DNA from 2 places in the Kocuria sp. LUK genome. Region 1 is predicted to be linked to the other one. Evidence: riboswitches for the same ligand, from Rfam matches in the RefSeq annotation. Region 1 holds a riboswitch; the other holds the start of a gene.

The links. A riboswitch is a leader RNA that binds a small molecule or an ion and turns the genes downstream of it on or off. The one in region 1 is predicted to bind glycine.
Region 2: linked by a shared signal. The riboswitch ahead of gcvP (aminomethyl-transferring glycine dehydrogenase) and the one ahead of cycA (D-serine/D-alanine/glycine transporter) in region 1 are both predicted to bind glycine.

Annotation. Positions count from the first base shown of each region.
Region 1 covers NZ_JAJMZI010000004.1:339,872-345,213, forward strand. Annotated here, with positions in the region: gene LQU92_RS09495 (histidine phosphatase family protein) at 1-353, shown strand, start outside; gene LQU92_RS09500 (aldo/keto reductase) at 428-1,411, shown strand; gene cycA (D-serine/D-alanine/glycine transporter) at 1,467-2,927, opposite strand; glycine riboswitch at 3,327-3,427, opposite strand; gene LQU92_RS09510 (L-serine ammonia-lyase) at 3,631-5,064, opposite strand; gene glyA (serine hydroxymethyltransferase) at 5,164-5,342, opposite strand, start outside.
Region 2 covers NZ_JAJMZI010000011.1:4,610-9,951, forward strand. Annotated here, with positions in the region: gene rplA (50S ribosomal protein L1) at 1-151, shown strand, start outside; gene LQU92_RS14690 (GNAT family N-acetyltransferase) at 278-1,417, shown strand; gene rplJ (50S ribosomal protein L10) at 1,712-2,236, shown strand; gene rplL (50S ribosomal protein L7/L12) at 2,333-2,719, shown strand; glycine riboswitch at 2,881-2,986, shown strand; gene gcvP (aminomethyl-transferring glycine dehydrogenase) at 3,144-5,342, shown strand, end outside.

The sequences.
Region 1 (5,342 bases):
TGCGCGCCCGGCAGAGCTGCACGTGGGTGTGCAGCGCGCTGGGCGAGGCCGCCCCGACGGCCAAGCTCGAGGACTCCCTCTACGCGGCGGCCGACGCCCGGATCCTGGCCGTGGTCAACCACGTGCCGGAGACCGTGGAGGCGCTGCTCGTGATCGGCCACCTGCCCGGCCTGCGGGAGGCAGCCCTGCGCCTGGCCACGCCCGACTCCGACTACGACGCCGTGATGGCCCTCGCCGACGGCTGCCCCACCGGCGCCTATGCCGTGCTCGAAGTCCCCGGCCCGTGGGCCGCACTGGACGGGGCCGACGCCCGCCTGGTGGACTTCTCGGTGCCGGGACCCGGTCGCCGCTGACGCGGCGCCGCGCCCGGGGTCGCAGATCGCGGCCCCGAGGACCCGGCACGGACGACGAGCGGACAGGAGCGAGGATGCGGCAGGTGGTGTTCCCCCCGACGGGGCGGCCCGTGGGGGCGATCGGCTACGGGGCCATGGGCCTGAGCTGGGCCTACGACCGGCGGGGCCTGGAGGAGCGGCAGAAGCGGGCGGTGCTCGAGACGGCGGTCGACCTCGGCATGACCGTCGTGGACACCGCCGTCCTCTACGGCGGCGGGGCCAACGAGGAGCTCGTCGGCGCTGCGCTCGCCCACCGGCGCGACGAGGTCCTCCTGTGCTCCAAGACCGGCCTGCGGGCCCGCTCCCTGGAGCCCCCGCGCACGGAGCGCTGCGGGCACCCGGACGAGGTGCGCCGCAGCGCGGAGGACAGCCTGCGCCGGCTGCGCACCGACGTGCTCGACCTCTACTACCTCCACCGCGTGGACCCGGAGGTGCCCCTCGAGGAGACCTGGGGCGCACTGGCCGAGCTGGTCGCGGAGGGCAAGGTCCGCCACCTCGGGCTCTCCGAGGTGAGTACCGCCCAGGCCGACCGCGCGCACGCCGTCCACCCCGTCGCGGCGGTCCAGTCCGAGTACTCCCTGTGGACGCGCGACCCCGACGGCTCCGGGGTCACCGCCGACGGCGAGCCCGCCGGGGACGTGATCGGCTGGTGCGCCGAGCACGGCGCCGCGTTCGTGCCGTTCTCCCCGCTGGGCCGCGGCTACCTCGCCGGCGCGCTCGGCGGGCGCGCCTTCTCCGCGGACGACTTCCGCTCCCGCAACCCCCGCTTCGCGCCCGAGGCGATGGCCGCCCAGGAGACGGTGCTCGCCCCGCTCCGGGAGGTCGCCGAGCGCCACGGGACCTCTCCGGCGGCGGTCGCGATCGCGTGGACCACGGTGGCCGGCGAGCACGTCGTCCCCATCCCCGGCACGAGCGACCTCGGCCACCTGCGCGAGGACGCGGCCGCGGCGGAGCTGCGGCTCACGGCCGAGGACCTCGCGGTGCTCGACCGCGTGGCGGCCCCCGCCCCGCGGTACTGACGCGGACGGGAGGCCCCCGCGGCGGGGGCCTCCCGTCCGGAACGGGGCGCGGGACTCAGCGGGTGAGTGCGGGGGCCTCCTCGGCCGCGGCGTGCCGGTCCTCGAGCTCCTGACGGACCTTGGCCTCGTGCAGGGCGCGCAGGGCGGCGTGCTCGGGGTTGCGGCGCAGCACCAGGTAGCCGGCGCCCAGGACCGCGAACCACAGCGGGGTGAGCAGCAGCGCCGTGCGGGTGTCCGGCTGCGTGGTCAGCGCCCAGAGGACGAACCCGAAGAACGCCAGGACCACCCAGGGCATGAACGTCCCGCCGGGCATCTTGAACGCGCTCGCGGCGTGGACCTGCGGACGGCGGCGCCGGTAGACGATGTAGCTGATCAGGATGATCGACCACACGAACATGAAGCACAGGGCCGAGACGGTGGTCACCATGGTGAAGGCCGCCGCGACGCTGCCCTCCGCGTAGAGCAGCACGACGCCGGCGAGCAGGAACATGCAGGAGAACAGCAGGGCGTTGCGGGGGACCCTGCGGGTCGAGAGCCGGCCGAAGGCCTTCGGCGCGTCGCCCTCCTGGGCCAGGCCGTAGACCATGCGCGAGGTCGAGTAGATGCCGGAGTTCGCCGAGGAGGTCGCCGAGGTGAGGACCACGAAGTTCACCACGCCGGCGGCCCCGACGAGGCCCGCGAGGGCGAACATGCCCACGAACGGCGACTCGGCGGCGCTGTAGGTGGTCCAGGGGCGCACGGCCATGAGCACGATCAGCGCACCCACGTAGAAGACGAGGATGCGGACCGGGATCGAGTTCACCGCCCGCGGCAGGGTCACCTCGGGGTCCTTGGCCTCGGCCGCGGTGGCGCCGACCAGCTCGATGCCCACGAAGGCGAACACGGCGATCTGGAAGCCGGCCACGAAGCCCATGAAGCCGGTGGGGAACATGCCGCCGTGCGCCCACAGGTTGCTCACCGACGCGCGGGCGCCGTCGGTCTCGAAGCCGGTGATGATCATGACCAGGCCGACGACGATCAGGGCGAGGATGGCGACGATCTTGATCAGGGCGAACCAGAACTCGGTCTCCCCGAAGGCGCGCACCGTCGGGAGGTTCAGCGCCAGCAGGAGCACGACGCAGGAGACCGCGGGGATCCACAGCGGCAGGTCGGGCCACCAGAAGGAGACGTAGTGGGCGATCGCGACCACGTCCGCGATCCCGGTGACCACCCAGCAGAACCAGTAGGTCCACCCCGTGAAGTACGAGGCCCAGGGGCCCAGGAGGTCCCCGGCGAAGTCGGAGAAGTTCTTGTACTCGGTGTTGCTCAGCAGCAGCTCGCCCATCGCCCGCATGACGAAGAAGAGCATGAAGCCGATGAGCATGTAGACGAAGATCACCGCGGGCCCGGCGACGGAGATGGTCTTGCCCGAGCCCATGAACAGGCCGGTGCCGATGGCGCCGCCGATGGCGATGAGCTGGATGTGGCGGCTGGACAGGGCTCTCTCGAGATGGGGCTGCTGCGTGGCTGAGCTCATGACGTGGTCTCTTCCTGTCGGTTCCTCGCGGAACACGGAACGGGGTGCTGCACCGGTGCAGGACCGCGCCGGGGTGCGGACAGGGCCCACCGCTCCCCGCGGGGGGAACGGGAACGGCCTGTGCCGGGCCCTGCGGCGGGCAGCGTCGTGCCGTGACGGGAGTCGGTGCCGGGGTGACGGTCGGCGGGCGCCCCTCCACCCGGGCGGGTGGTCGTGGGGAGGGGAGCGGTGATCGTCATGTCTCGGGAGAACTCCAGTGCTCGGCGCGGCCCTGCCGCGCGGTCCGTGGGTCCTCCCCGATCTGTTGCTCTGCCTGAGAGTTTCCGCCCTCCCGGACTGGGGGTGGGGCTTGCTCCTTCGGCGTGCGCGGAGGTGCTCCGCGCCACTTTCCAGATGCGCCTCGGTGCGGCGGTACGGGGGCCTGAGAGTTTCCCGGGGAGGAATTGCTCCTACGGCGCCCGCTCCACGACTGCTGAGCGGGACTCTCCCGCCGCACGTCCACGGCTGTGCTGTGACTGCAGTCACACCATAGGCCGGGTGTGCCGCAGCGCACAACTCGGCCGTTCTGCCGTGTCGTCGCAGGTCGCGACCGTGCCCGCGGCACGGCACGTCCGCGCGGTGCGGAGCGCGACGGCCCCGCCCGGCGTCCCCGGAGGGGCGCCGGACGGGGCCGGGAGGGGCAGGGGAGCTCGCGGTGCGCGGCTCAGCACTCGACGACGTTGACGGCCAGTCCGCCGAGCGCGGTCTCCTTGTACTTGTGGCTCATGTCCTTGCCGGTCTCGCGCATGGTGACGATGACCTCGTCGAGGCTCACCCGGTGGGTGCCGTCGCCCCACAGCGCCATCTTCGCGGCGTTGATGGCCTTGGCGGCGGCGATCGCGTTGCGCTCGATGCAGGGCACCTGCACGAGCCCGCCGATGGGGTCGCAGGTCAGGCCGAGGTTGTGCTCCATGGCGATCTCCGCGGCGTTCTCCACCTGCTCCGGGGTCCCGCCGAGGACCTCGGCCAGGCCGCCGGCGGCCATCGAGGAGGCGGAGCCGACCTCGCCCTGGCAGCCGACCTCGGCCCCGGAGATGGAGGCCTGCTCCTTGTACAGGACGCCCACGGCGCCGGCGGCCAGCAGGAAGCGGACCACGACGGACTCGCGGACCCGCCGCAGCTCCTCGGCGTCCCCGCCGGCCATCGCCCGCCGGATCTCGGGGGCGTAGTGGGTGGCGTAGAACAGCACGGCGGGGATGATCCCGGCCGCCCCGTTGGTCGGGGCGGTGACGACCCGCCCGCCGGAGGCGTTCTCCTCGTTGACGGCCAGAGCCACGAGGTTCACCCACTCCTGCCAGTAGGACGGGTCCCGGTCCGGGTCCTCCCGGCGCAGCCGGTCGTGCCAGGCCGGGGCCCGGCGGGCGACCTTGAGCCCGCCCGGCAGGGTGCCGGTGCGGCGCAGGCTGGAGTCCTTGCACTGCTCCATGACGTCCCAGATGTGCAGCAGCCCCGCCCGGATCTCCTCCTCGGTGCGCCAGGTGCGCTCGTCGGCCAGCATCACGTCGCTGATGGACAGGCCCGTGGCCCGGCAGTGCGCCAGGAGCTCCCGCGCGGTGCGGAACGGGTGCGGGACCTGCTTGCTGGCCTCGTCGAGCTCGGCCGCCGCCGCGTCCTCCTCGCCCTCCTGGACGATGAACCCGCCGCCGACCGAGAACCAGGTCTCGTCGGCCAGCACGGCCCCGTCCGCGTCGAGGGCCTGGAAGCGCATGCCGTTGGTGTGCCGCTCGAGCACGGTCAGCGGGTGCTGGACCATGTCCTCCACGGCGTACGGGAGGTCCTTGCGCCGGCCGAGGGCGGCGCACAGCCGCAGGGTGCCGCCGGCGGCGATGTCCGCCAGGCGCTCCTCGACCTGGTCGGGCAGCACGGTCTCGGGGTCGTAGCCCTCGAGGCCGAGGAGGATCGCGGTGAACGTGCCGTGCCCGCGGCCGGTGGCGGCGAGGGAGCCGTAGACGTCCACGCGCAGGCCGGCGGTCCGCTCGAGGAGCTCCTGCCCGACGAGGGTCTGGGCGAAGCGGCGGGCGGCGCGCATGGGGCCGACGGTGTGGGAGCTCGAGGGGCCGATGCCCACGGAGAAGAGGTCGAAGACGCTGATGGCCATGATGTGCTCCAGACGAGAGGGGTGCGGGGCGGCGCCGGGTGCGGAGGGGATCTCCCTGCGCACCCGGCGCCGCCCGGTGGGGAACCGGTGGCCCGGTCCTCAGCGGCCCGCGGTCAGCGGGGCCAGGCCGGGGTAGAGCGGGTGCGCCGAGGCCAGCGCCCGGACGCGGGACTCGAGGGCGGCCAGCACCGCCGGGTCCACGCCCCCGGCGCCCGCGCGGGCGCCGGCCACGAGGGTCTCGGCGATGATATCGGCCACCTCGGCGAAGGCCTCCGTCC
Region 2 (5,342 bases), on a different contig from region 1:
CGAGAACTACGGCGCGGCGCTCGAGGAGATCCTCCGCCTGAAGCCGTCCGCGTCGAAGGGCCGCTACATCACCAAGGCGACCGTCACCACCACCTTCGGCCCCGGCATCCCGGTGGACCCGAACGTCACCGAGGTCGTCGTCGGCGCCTGACGCCGGCACCCCCGGGCCCCTCGCGGGCCCACCGGGAGGGGCCCGGCCGGATCGCGGCCGGGCCCCTCGCCGTCCTCCCGGGCCCCGGCCCGGACCGCGTCCCCCAGCGCACCGGAAGGAACCACCGTGAGCGAGCACCCCTCGGTGCACATCGAGCTGATGCGCATCCCCGACGCGTTCGACGACGACGCCCGGCGCCGCCTGGGCGAGGTCGTCGAGCTGGTGCGCCGCTCCCGCCAGCACGTGTGGGGCATCAGCGAGCTCACCGCCGGCCCCGAGGAGCTCTACCGGGACCTCAAGGACCCCTTCGAGCGGGTGGCGATCCTGCGCGCCGAGGTCGACGGGCACCTCGCCGGCCGCGCGGAGGTGCGGATGCCCCTGATGGGCGCCACCGACTCCGCCCACATCGTCGTCGACGTCGACCCCTCGGTCACCTCGCAGGGCACCGGCAGCGAGCTGCTCGCCGCCGCCGAGCAGCTCGCGCTGGGGGAGTCCCGCCGGCGGTTCCGCATCCAGACCGAGCACCCCGGCCCCGCCGAGATCGAGGGGGACGGCAGCGTCACCGGCGTGCTGCCGGTGATCACCCCGGAGACCGTCGAGTGGGTCGACGCCGCCGACGGCTCCGGGCGCCTGCCCCTGTCCAACCGGCAGACCCGGTTCGCGCTGGCCGCCGGCTACCGGCTCGAGTCGGTCAGCGACTTCGCGGTCCTGGACCTGCCCCTGCCGCAGGAGCGGGTCCGGCGGCTGCTCGCGCCCACCGGGCAGGACGGTCCGTACCGCGTGCACACCTGGTCGGGCCCGGCCCCGGAGCGCTGGCTCGACGAGCTCGCCGTGCTGCACTCGCGCATGGCCGGGGACTCCTACCTCCCGCCGGCGGCCCCCGACCCCGACCCGTGGGACGCCGAGCGGGTGCGGCGCACCGAGCAGCTGCGCGCCGAGGCGGGGCACCGCTCCCTCATCGCGGTCGCCGAGCACGAGCCCAGCGGCCGGCTCGTGGGGATGACCGAGCTGGTCCTGGCCGGACCGCACCCCACGATCGCCATGCAGGACGAGACCGTGGTCCTGCGCGAGCACCGGCGCCGGTGGCTCGGCACCCGGCTCAAGCTGGCCAACCTGCGCCGCCTCGAGGCGGAGGCCCCCGAGGTGCGGACCGTGTACACCTGGAGCCACAGCGGCGACGACCGGATGGGCCGGGTCAACGCCCGCCTGGGCTTCCGGGTCGCCGGGCGCAGCGGCGTGTGGTCGCGCGAGGTCCCCGCCCTGTGAGGACCGGGCCGGCGCGGCCCGATTTGGTGCCCGCACCCGCGTGCGGTAGCGTGGGGAGCACCAAAGACCGCCGGTCGTGGTTCCCCATGCCTGCCGCATCCCGTTCGGGACGCGGTGCGCCGGGGGAGCAGCCGTAAGAGTTCCGTTTCCGGAACGGCCAGCGCAGGTGAACCAGCACAGCCGCGCGCGCCTCTCCACGGCCCGCAGCGGCCGGCCCCGGGCATCTGCGCGGGGCCTTTTCCGTGTCCGGGACCCCTCGGCAGCGCACCGGCATCGAAGACCGGAAGGAGTACCATGGCGAACCCGGAAAAGGCAGCCGCGGTCGCCGAGTTGAAGGAGCTGTTCTCCAACTCGGACGCTGCTGTCCTGACTGAGTACCGCGGTCTCACCGTGGCCCAGCTCAAGGAGCTGCGCCGCTCGCTCGGTGAGAACGCCGAATACGCCGTGGTGAAGAACACGCTGACCGCGATCGCGGCCAAGGAGCTGGGCATCGACGCGTTCGACGGCCAGCTCGCCGGCCCGAGCGCCATCGCCTTCGTCTCGGGCGACCCCGTCGAGGCCGCCAAGAGCCTGCGTGACTTCGCCAAGGCGAACCCGCAGCTCGTGGTCAAGGGCGGCTACCTCGAGGGCAAGGCGCTCAGCGAGGCCGAGATCAAGCAGCTCGCGGACCTCGAGTCCCGCGAGGTGCTGCTCGCCAAGGTCGCCGGCGCCGCCCAGGCGTCGCTGTCCAAGGCCGCCGCGCTGTTCCAGGCCCCGCTGTCCAAGACCGTCCGCACCGCGGAGGCGCTGCGCGCCAAGGTCGAGGAGCAGGGCGCCTAACCAGCACCCGCCGCGAGGCACATTCTCACCACGGAAACGTCCCGTCCCGCGCCGACGAACCCGGTCGGGACACCCCATCGAAAAGGAGCCACAACCATGGCCAAGCTCACCACCGAAGAACTGATCGACGCCTTCAAGGAGCTCTCCCTGATCGAGCTCTCCGAGTTCGTCAAGGCGTTCGAGGAGACCTTCGACGTCACCGCCGCCGCCCCCGTGGCCGTCGCCGGTGCGGCCGCCCCGGCCGCCGGTGCCGCCGAGGAGGCCGAGGAGCAGACCGAGTTCGACGTCGTCCTCGAGGCCGCCGGCGACAAGAAGATCCAGGTCATCAAGGAGGTCCGCGCGCTGACCTCCCTCGGCCTCAAGGAGGCCAAGGACCTCGTGGACTCGGCCCCCAAGGCCGTGCTCGAGGGCGCCAACAAGGAGACCGCGGACAAGGCCAAGGAGGCCCTCGAGGGCGCCGGCGCCACCGTCACCCTCAAGTAGCACCTCCGGACGCACCCCTCGCGGGTGCGCCCTGCCGAGGCCCCGGACGCACCGCGTCCGGGGCCTCGTGCCGTTGCCCGGGCCTCCCGGCGGATCCGTCCGGGGCGGGGGAGCGGCGGGGCATCTGTGCGACACTGGAGGCACAACCACATCTCGGCCGACCACGCGCGGCGGGAGAGTCCGGGACCGCCCGCGGAGGGCGGGACCGGCGCCGAAGGAGCAACTCCTCCCCGGGAATCTCTCAGGCCCCAGAACCGCCGCGAGCAGGCCACTCTGAAGAGGTCCCGCCTCCCCGGCCACCGGCCGGGGGTGCCGGCCACCGACGGTGCAGGCCGCCCCCGGGCGGCGAAAACTCTCAGGTCAGCGAACAGAGCGGGGAGACCGGACGGGCCCCGACCGGGGCCTCGAGAACGAGGAGCTGACCTTGTCCTTCCTGGCACGCCACCTCGGCCCCGACGCGGCCGAGACCCGGACCATGCTCGAGACGGTCGGCGCGGCCGACCTCGACGACCTCGTCGCCCGCGCCGTCCCGCGCGGGATCGTCGCCGACGCCCCGCTGCGCCTGCCCGCGCCGATGTCGGAGCACGAGGCCCTCGCGGCCCTGCGCCGGATCGCGGCCAAGAACCGCGTGATGACCCAGATGATCGGTCAGGGCTACGCCGAGACCGTGACCCCGCCGGTGCTGCGGCGCAACATCCTCGAGAACCCCGCCTGGTACACCTCCTACACCCCGTACCAGCCGGAGATCTCCCAGGGCCGGCTCGAGGCCCTGCTCACCTTCCAGAACGCGGTCATGGACCTCACCGGCCTCGACCTCGCCAACGCCTCCCTGCTGGACGAGTCCTCGGCCGTGGCCGAGGCGGTGCTCATGATGCGCCGCGCCAACCGGCGCTCGACGAGCGACCGGGTGCTCGTCGACGCCCGCACCCTGCCGCAGACCCTCGCGGTGCTGCGCGGGCGCTGCCGGGCCGTGGGCGTCGAGCTCGTCGTCGCGGACCTCACCGCGCAGCTGCCCGAGGGCGAGTTCTTCGGCGTGGTCCTCGCCCACGTCGGCGTCGACGGCGACGTCGCCGAGCTGGGCCCCCGCGTCGAGCAGGCCCGTGCCGCCGGCGCGCTCGTGACCGCGACCACCGACCTGCTGGCGCTGACCCTGCTGCGCTCCCCGGGGGAGCAGGGCGTGGACATCGCCGTCGGCTCCGCCCAGCGCTTCGGGGTGCCCCTGTTCTTCGGCGGCCCCCACGCCGCGTTCATCGCCTGCCGCAAGGGCTTCGAGCGCAACCTGCCGGGCCGCCTCGTGGGCGTGTCCACCGACTCCTCCGGCCGGCCCGCCTACCGGCTCGCGCTGCAGACCCGCGAGCAGCACATCCGCCGCGAGAAGGCCACCTCCAACATCTGCACCGCCCAGGCGCTGCTGGCCGTCGTGGCCGGCGCCTATGCCGCCTACCACGGCCCCGACGGGCTGCGTGCCATCGCCGAGCGCGTGCACGGGCTCGCCGCCCGCCTCGCCACGGGCCTGGCCGCCGCCGGCACCACCGTGGTGCACGAGCACTTCTTCGACACCGTCCTCGCGCAGGTCCCCGGACGCGCCGACGCCGTGGTCGCCGCCGCCGCCGAGCGGGGGATCAACCTGCGCCGCGTCGACGCCGACCGGGTCTCCGTCTCCCTGGGCGAGCCGCACGACGAGCGCGACGTCGACGCCGTGCTCGCGGCCTTCGGCGCCGCCGCCCCCGAGCAGGACGCGCCGCAGGACGCGTGGGCGCTGCCCGCGGCCCTGCTGCGCACCGACGGCTACCTCGCCCACCCGGTGTTCAACACCCACCGCTCCGAGACCGCCATGATGCGCTGGCTGCGCGGGCTCGCGGACAAGGACCTGGCCCTGGACCGCACGATGATCCCGCTGGGCTCGTGCACCATGAAGCTCAACGCCGCCGCCGAGATGGAGCCGATCAGCTGGCCCGAGCTCGCCTCGATCCACCCGCTGGCCCCCGAGGACCAGACCCTGGGCTGGCAGGAGCTCATCGGCCAGCTCGAGACGTGGCTGACCGAGATCACCGGCTACGCCGCCGTGTCCGTCCAGCCCAACGCCGGCTCCCAGGGCGAGCTGGCCGGGCTGCTCGCGATCCGCCGCTACCACCTCTCCCGCGGCGACCGGCAGCGCAAGACCATCCTCATCCCCTCCTCCGCCCACGGCACCAACGCGGCCTCGGCCGTGCTGGCCGACCTCAAGGTCGTCGTCGTCGCCACCGCCGCCGACGGCTCGGTGGACATGGCGGACCTGCGGGAGCGGATCGCGCAGACCGGCGACGAGCTCGCCGGGATCATGATCACCTACCCCTCGACCCACGGGGTGTTCGAGGAGCAGGTCACCGAGGTCTGCGCCGCCGTGCACGAGGCCGGCGGCCAGGTCTACGTCGACGGCGCCAACCTCAACGCCCTCATGGGCCTGGCCCGGCCCGGGCGCTTCGGCGGGGACGTCTCCCACCTGAACCTGCACAAGACCTTCTGCATCCCCCACGGCGGCGGCGGGCCCGGCGTGGGCCCCGTCGCGGTGGCCGAGCACCTCGTGCCGTTCCTGCCCGAGGACCCGGCGGCCGCCGCGGCCGACCCGGAGGCCGAGGCATTC